3 regions of the Streptomyces venezuelae genome follow, and region 2 is predicted to be linked to each of the others. Evidence: riboswitches for the same ligand, from Rfam matches in the RefSeq annotation. Region 2 holds a riboswitch; each other region holds the start of a gene.

Region 1 (2,258 bases), 3.7 Mb from region 2:
GTGAGCTGCGAGCCGGACGCGATCGGGACGACGAGCTGGTCGGGGAGGACCCAGCCGAGCTGCTCGCAGATCTCGTACGCGAGGGTCTTGGAGCCCTCGCCGTAGTACGGCCGCAGGTTGACGTTGACGAAGCCCCAGCCCTCGCCCAGCGGGTCGCCGATGAGCTCGGAGCAGAAGCGGTTCACGTCGTCGTAGTTGCCCTCGATGCCGACGAGCTCGCCGCCGTAGACCGCGGCCATGACGACCTTGCCCTGCTCCAGGTCGTGCGGGATGAACACGCAGGACCGGAAGCCGGCGCGGGCCGCCGCGGCGCCCACCGCGCCCGCGAGGTTGCCCGTGGAGGAGCAGGACAGCGTGGTGAAGCCGAAGGCGCGCGCCGCTTCGAGCGCCTGCGCGACGACGCGGTCCTTGAAGGAGTGGGTGGGGTTGCCGGAGTCGTCCTTGACGAACAATTTGCCCTGCTGGACGCCGAGTTCCTTCGCGAGGTTGTCGGCCTTGACGAGCTTGGTCCAGCCGGGGTTCAGGTTCGGCTTGTCGGCCACGTCGGCGGGGACGGGCAGGAGCGGGGCGTAGCGCCAGATGTTGGCGGGGCCTGCCTCGATCTGCTTGCGCAGGGCCTCCGGGTCGCCGAGGGGCAGGTCGTACGCGACTTCGAGGGGGCCGAAACACTCGGCGCAGGCGAAGATCGGGCCGAGCGGGAACGTGGTGCCGCACTCACGGCAGGAGAGGCCGGACGCGGGCCCGAGGTCCACGGAAGAGGCGGCGCTTCCGGAGGTGCTTCCGGAGGTGCTCTCGGAGGTGCTTTCGGTGGCGACAGTCTGCACAGCCATGGAGGCGAGGCCCTTTCTCCTCATCTTCCTCGCGACGCATTTCGCCGCGAGACGGAATTGGCACCTTCGCCGGCCGGGAGCCTCGCTGCGTTTGACTGCGCGAGACCGACTGGGTGGTTGCCGGGGCTTCAACGGGCCGTATCCCTCTGCCCCTCTGGATGAGCGGTATTCGATTGTGAGTTTCGATTGTCGTCGGCGAACGCGGTGGTGACCCCGACATGCGATGGCCACCGGCGTTGTTCAAGACTGTAACCGAAGCCCCGGACCCTTGAGATAGTCGTCCGAACCGCGAGATGGATCACATATGGGAGGACCACGACCGTGCTGGAAGAGGTCGAGCACTGGCTGAGCAGGCGTTCCTGGTCCGTCGCCGACCGCCCGCTGGACCTGCTGGCCGCGGCCAAGCGGGCGGGTGGCGCGTCGGTGAGCGTCGTGCTGCCCGCGCTCGACGAGGAAGGGACGGTCGGTGAGATCGTCGCCGAGATCCGCCGTGAGCTGATGGAGAGGGTTCCGCTGGTCGACGAGCTGCTCGTCGTCGACTCCGGCTCGACGGACCGTACGGCGGAGGTCGCCGCCGCCGCGGGCGCCAAGGTCGTCCACCGCGACGCGATCCTGCCGCGCCTTCCGGCCGTGGCGGGCAAGGGCGAGGTGCTGTGGCGCTCGCTGCTCGCGACGAGCGGCGACATCGTGGCGTTCGTCGACGCGGACCTGAAGGAGTTCTCGGCGGACTTCGTCTCGGGGATAGTCGGCCCGCTGCTCACCGACCCGGACGTGGCGTTCGTGAAGGCGATGTACGACCGGCCGCTCGCGGGGGCGGGCGGGCAGGGCGGCCGGGTGACGGAGCTGATGGCGCGGCCGCTCCTGAACATGCACTGGCCGCGGCTGGCGGGGTTCGTGCAGCCGCTGGGCGGCGAGTACGCGGCGCGCAGGTCGCTCCTGGAGCGGCTGCCGTTCCCCGTCGGGTACGGCGTGGAGCTGGGCCTGCTCGTCGACGCGCTGCACACCGTGGGCCTGGACGCGCTGGCGCAGGTCGACGTGGGGGTGCGCAGGCACCGGCACCAGGACGGGCAGGCGCTCGGGCGGATGGCGGCGGCGATCTACCGGACGGCGCAGGTGCGGCTGGCGCGCGGTCATCTCGTACGTCCCGAGCTCACGCAGTTCGTCCGGGGCGAGGGCGGGTTCGAGCCGAGGACGCATCCGGTGGACACGGAGGAGAGGCCGCCGATGGCGGATGTCGCCGAGTACGCGCACCGGCGCGTGGCGTAACCACCGTAGATCATCCGCTTTGCCTACATTGCCCTTTATGCGGTTTATGAGGGTCAGATGTACATGGACAAAAGACGCCTTGAGAGTCATGCGGAGGGCGGCCGGACTGGCGCTCGCCACCGCCGCGGTCGCCGCCGTGGTCGCCGCCGGGTTCCTCGCCGC
Region 2 (2,258 bases):
ACGATGGCGCCGCCGCCGTTGGCCTTCATGTCCCGTACCGCCCGCCGGGCGCAGAGCAGATAACCGAGTACGTTCACTTCGAGCGCCCGGCGCATGCCCTCGGCGTCCGCGTCGGCGAGGGTCCCGACAGGCCCGCTCACCCCGGCGTTGTTGACCAGCCCGGTGACCGGGCCGAGCCCGGCGGCGGCGTCGAAGAGACGGTCGACGTCGGTTTCGTCGGCGGTGTCGACCTCGACGGTGACACAGCGGCGGCCCGCCGCGCGGACCGCCGCGGCGGCCTCCTCGGCGGCGCCCGCGTTCGACCGGTAGCCGATCACGACGTCGTGGCCGTCCTCGGCGAGACGGGCGCTGACAGCGGCGCCGATACCGCGGCTTCCGCCGGTGACGACGGTGACGGGGTGGTGCTGCACGGGGACCTCCGGCTCTGGGTGGCTGACTGTCGCGCCGTCCGGGCGCGGGGATCGCCCGCGCCCGGATCCGCCGTCATCCTACGAACCGGTGATCTTGGTCAGCCGCGAGCGGCTTCGTGGCCCGCCCCGGCGGCCACGCCGACCAGCGTGGTGCCCGCCGTGTCGCACCGCAGCCTCAGCACGTTCCGGTGGGGCTGCCACTGGGCGAGGCCCTTGTGGTCGCGCAGCACGCGGCGCAGGTGCTGCGGGTCGCGCGTCCACAGGACCGCGGGAACGCCACGGGTCGGGCCGAGCACGTGGAGAGCGATGCGGCCGTCGTCGGCGACGTCGTACGAGGACAGGAGCACGTCGATTGAGGTGTCACGGTTGTCGTGCGCGGGGGAATGCGTCATGGGGCGCCTCCGGAGTCGTGGACCCCGGGTTTCGCCGACCCGGTGATCCGCCGTTCCCCGTGCACGTCGCACGGGGCGGGTCGTCACCCGGGGCACCCGCGACGGAGCGGGGTGCCGTCCAGCGAGCCGGGGCTTGACACTGGAACTCGTGACCCGCCCCGACCGTAACACCTCGCCTAGCCGGCCGTCGCGGGAGTAATCGCGTCCTCCGGAGCGGCCTTCTCGGCGGGCAGGCTGTCCATGAAGGAGCTGACCGAGAAGACCGCGTTGCCGGGGCCCGCGGGGCCGTAGCCGGGCGGCGAGGTGAGGCCGTTCGCCTCCATCGTCGCGCGGTAGGCCTCCAGGAGCCGCACGTGGTACTCCAGCGGCGCGCCCTGCGGGTTCGCCTTGCCGAGCGGCGTCGTGGGCTCCGGGCACCAGGTGGTGAAGCGGGGCGTGATGCCGCGCGACATGAAGTACTGCAGACCCTCCACCGTGGAGTCGATGGCCTCGTCGACCGTCTTGAAGCCGAACGGCTCGGCCATCTCGACGCCCGCGACGAAGTTCGGGATCACGTTGCGCGGCCCGAACACCTCGGCGGAGTCCAGGATGCGGCGGTGCCACTCGTCACGGCCGACGTAGCGCTCCTTGCCGGGGCAGTACCGCTCGAACAGGTACGGGTCCCACACCTCGTAGTTCGGGTGGTAGATCCGCACTCCGTAGTCGTGGAAGCGCTGCACGTCCTCCTTGGGCAGGGCCTGGGCGACGACCTTGCCGATCCAGCGGCCCGGGAAGCGCTCCTCGATGGCCTTCGCGTACTGCCCGTAGAAGTCGGCCTCGTCCTTGCCCTGGAGCCGCGTGGTGATGGCGCCGCCGGTGAGCGTGTACGCGGTGGACGACTTGTTCGTGTCGTACTTGTCGATGATGGCGAGGGCTTCGAGAACCTCGTCCATCGGCTTCACGCCCGTGTAGGGGCGGCCCGCCGCCTTCTGCTGGCGCCAGTTGTGGTTGATGTCGCAGTACTGGCACTCCTCCTTGGCGCCGAAGTACTGGCAGACCCGGAAGACGGTCAGGTAGATGAGGTAGCCCCACTGGATGGTGGGCGCCACCTCCATCACCGACTTGCCGTTCTCCAGCGTGTGCCGGTAGTAGTCCGGCATCGGGGGCAGGCCGACGTCGGAGATCCGCGCCCCGTCCAGGTAGAGGCCGAGCACGCCGTTGTCGTCGGCGGCGACGCGGTAGGGCGAGGACGGGTTGACACGCACCGAGACGACGGTGCGGCGCAGCTCGTACGGGCCGCCGGTGAGGACGATCTCCTCCGGCGGGCGGCGCAGGGCGGCGGCGCCGAGCTCGGGGAGCGTGCCGTGGTCGAAGGAGAAGATGAAGTACGACTTCGGCTTGACCTCGCCGTTCTCGTTGTCGCTGAGCGCCGACTCGTCGAAGGCGATGCCGCCGCGCAGCAGATCCTCCTTGATCA
Region 3 (2,258 bases), 5.3 Mb from region 2:
CGGCGAAGTGCGAGCTGTTCCAGCCGTCCACGACGAAGGAGATGACGCCCACGCGCGGCGCGTCGTCACCGAAGAGGGAGAGGATCCGCACCTGCGGCACCTCGGCGAGGCCCTCGCGGACCGTCCGGATGAGGTGCTGCTCGCGGGCGACGAGCTCGTCGAAGCCCGCGTCGGTGAGCGCCTTGCAGGCGGAGGCGATGGAGTAGACGCCGATGACGTTCGGAGAACCGGCCTCGTGACGGGCGGCGCTGTCGTGCCACTCCACGTCCACACCGCCGTCAGCGCGTCGCGCCACCTTCCGCGAGGCGCCGCCGCCCGCGAGGTAGGGCTCTGCGGCGCGCAGCCAGTCGGAGCGGCCCGCGAGGACGCCGGAGCCGAAGGGCGCGTACAGCTTGTGCCCGGAGAACGCGACCCAGTCGACGTCCAACTCGGCGACGGAGACGGGGTGGTGGGGCGCGAGCTGCGCGGCGTCGAGGACGATGCGGGCACCGTGCGCGTGGGCGGCGGCGGCCAGCTCACGTACCGGCCACAGCTCGCCGGTGACGTTCGAGGCGCCGGTCACGCAGACGAGGGCGGGCCCGTAGGGGTCACGGTCGGCGAGGGCGCGCTCCAGGGTCTGTACGGCCTCGTCGGGGGTGCGCGGCGCGTTGAGGCAGGTGACGCGGGCGTCCCGCCACGGCAGCAGCGAGGCGTGGTGCTCGGTCTCGAAGACGAAGACCTGGCAGTCGGCGGGCAGCGCGGCGGCGAGGAGGTTCAGGGAGTCGGTGGTGGAGCGGGTGAAGACGACCTGGTCGTCCTCGCGGCAGCCGAGGAACTCGGCGACGGTCTTCCGGGAGTTCTCGAAGAGGTCGGTCGACAGCTGCGAGAGGTACCCGGCGCCGCGGTGCACACTGCCGTAGTACGGGGCGTACGCCGCAACGTCGTCCCACACGCGCTGCAGCGCCGGCGCGCTCGCCGCGTAGTCGAGCGCCGCGTAGGTCACCTCGCCGCCGGTGACCAGCGGAACGGTGACGTCCCGGCCGAGGACGGCGAGCGGGGCACAGACGGACGAGTCGGCGGCAACGGCGGACACAGACATGGCGAACTCCCGTAAGAGGCAAGTGAGTTCACTGCGACGACGGCCGCGCCGAAGGCATGCGGCAACGCAGTGATGAAGAGAAGAAGGGTGCGCGGAAAGGGGCCGAAGGCCCTAGCACATTCGCTTGCTCACGAGACTGCTCCCTTGAGGACCAGGACCCCAGGGCTGTGACATCCGACGATGTCCAGGGGTCCGCGCTTGCCATACGCCTTGCTGCGTACGACCTGGTCTTCACCCGGGGCACCCCGCCACGGACGGAGGGTTGCCGGACAGCGGGCCGGGGCCGTAGTCGCTGTCACTCATGACCTGTGCAGCATCCTGCCACACGATCTTCGGAGCGCAAGGCGCAGTCCAGATTCCGGACTGCGCCGTGCGTCACATCGCTGCGCCGAAGGAGGGAATGCTCCGCGGGTGCCTCAGCGGTTGCTGGCGGACACCCAGCGCTCCAGGGCCCGCTTGGCGGCCCCCGAGTCGATCGCCTGCGCCGCCTTCGCCATGCCGGCGCCGATCTGTTCCACCAGGGGCTGATCGGTGGGCGCGAGGGCGACCAGCGCCGCCGCCGAGTTCAACAGCACGGCGTCCCGCACCGGCCCGGTCTCCCCGTCGAGCAGCCGCAGCGCCACCTCCGCGTTGTACGAGGCGTCGGCGCCCCGCAGCGCCTCGACGGGCACCAGGTCGATCCCGACGTCCCGCGGGTCGAACGCCTCCTCGCGCACGGACCCGTCCCGCACCACCCAGATCCGCGAGGTCGCGGTCGTCGTCAGTTCGTCGAGCCCGTCGTCGCCGCGGAAGACGAGGGACGAGTTGCCCCGCTCGGCGAAGACCCCGGCCACGATGGGCGCCATCCGCGGGTCGGCGACACCGACCGCCTGGGCGCGCACCTTCGCCGGGTTGGTGAGCGGGCCGAGCAGGTTGAAGACGGTGCGGATGCCGAGCTGGCTGCGGGCGCCGCCCGCGTGGCGCAGCGCGGGATGGAACTTCACGGCGAAGCAGAAGGTGACGCCCGCCTCATCGGCGACCTCGACCACCCGCTGGGGGGTGAGGTCCAGGTTGACGCCGAGCTTCTCCAGGACGTCGGAGGCGCCGGACGCGCTGGAGGCGGCGCGGTTGCCGTGCTTGACGACCTTCGCGCCGGTGCCCGCGACGACGATCGCGGACATGGTCGAGATGTTGACGGTCT

The links. Region 2 has a riboswitch for S-adenosylmethionine ahead of DEJ47_RS33575 (hypothetical protein). Riboswitches for the same ligand answer to the same signal wherever they lie in the genome.
Region 1: another riboswitch for S-adenosylmethionine. It lies ahead of thrC (threonine synthase); the one in region 2 lies ahead of DEJ47_RS33575 (hypothetical protein).
Region 3: another riboswitch for S-adenosylmethionine. It lies ahead of DEJ47_RS09815 (aminotransferase class V-fold PLP-dependent enzyme); the one in region 2 lies ahead of DEJ47_RS33575 (hypothetical protein).

Annotation. Positions count from the first base shown of each region.
Region 1 is NZ_CP029193.1:3,722,116-3,724,373, forward strand. Features, by position in the region: gene thrC (threonine synthase) at 1-854, opposite strand, end outside; SAM riboswitch class I at 848-995, opposite strand; gene DEJ47_RS17130 (glucosyl-3-phosphoglycerate synthase) at 1,152-2,096, shown strand; gene DEJ47_RS17135 (hypothetical protein) at 2,176-2,258, shown strand, end outside.
Region 2 is NZ_CP029193.1:7,409,606-7,411,863, reverse strand. Features, by position in the region: gene DEJ47_RS33580 (SDR family oxidoreductase) at 1-410, opposite strand, end outside; gene DEJ47_RS33575 (hypothetical protein) at 509-802, opposite strand; SAM riboswitch class IV at 847-956, opposite strand; gene DEJ47_RS33570 (radical SAM protein) at 979-2,258, opposite strand, start outside.
Region 3 is NZ_CP029193.1:2,114,969-2,117,226, forward strand. Features, by position in the region: gene DEJ47_RS09815 (aminotransferase class V-fold PLP-dependent enzyme) at 1-1,078, opposite strand, end outside; SAM riboswitch class IV at 1,268-1,385, opposite strand; gene trpD (anthranilate phosphoribosyltransferase) at 1,495-2,258, opposite strand, start outside.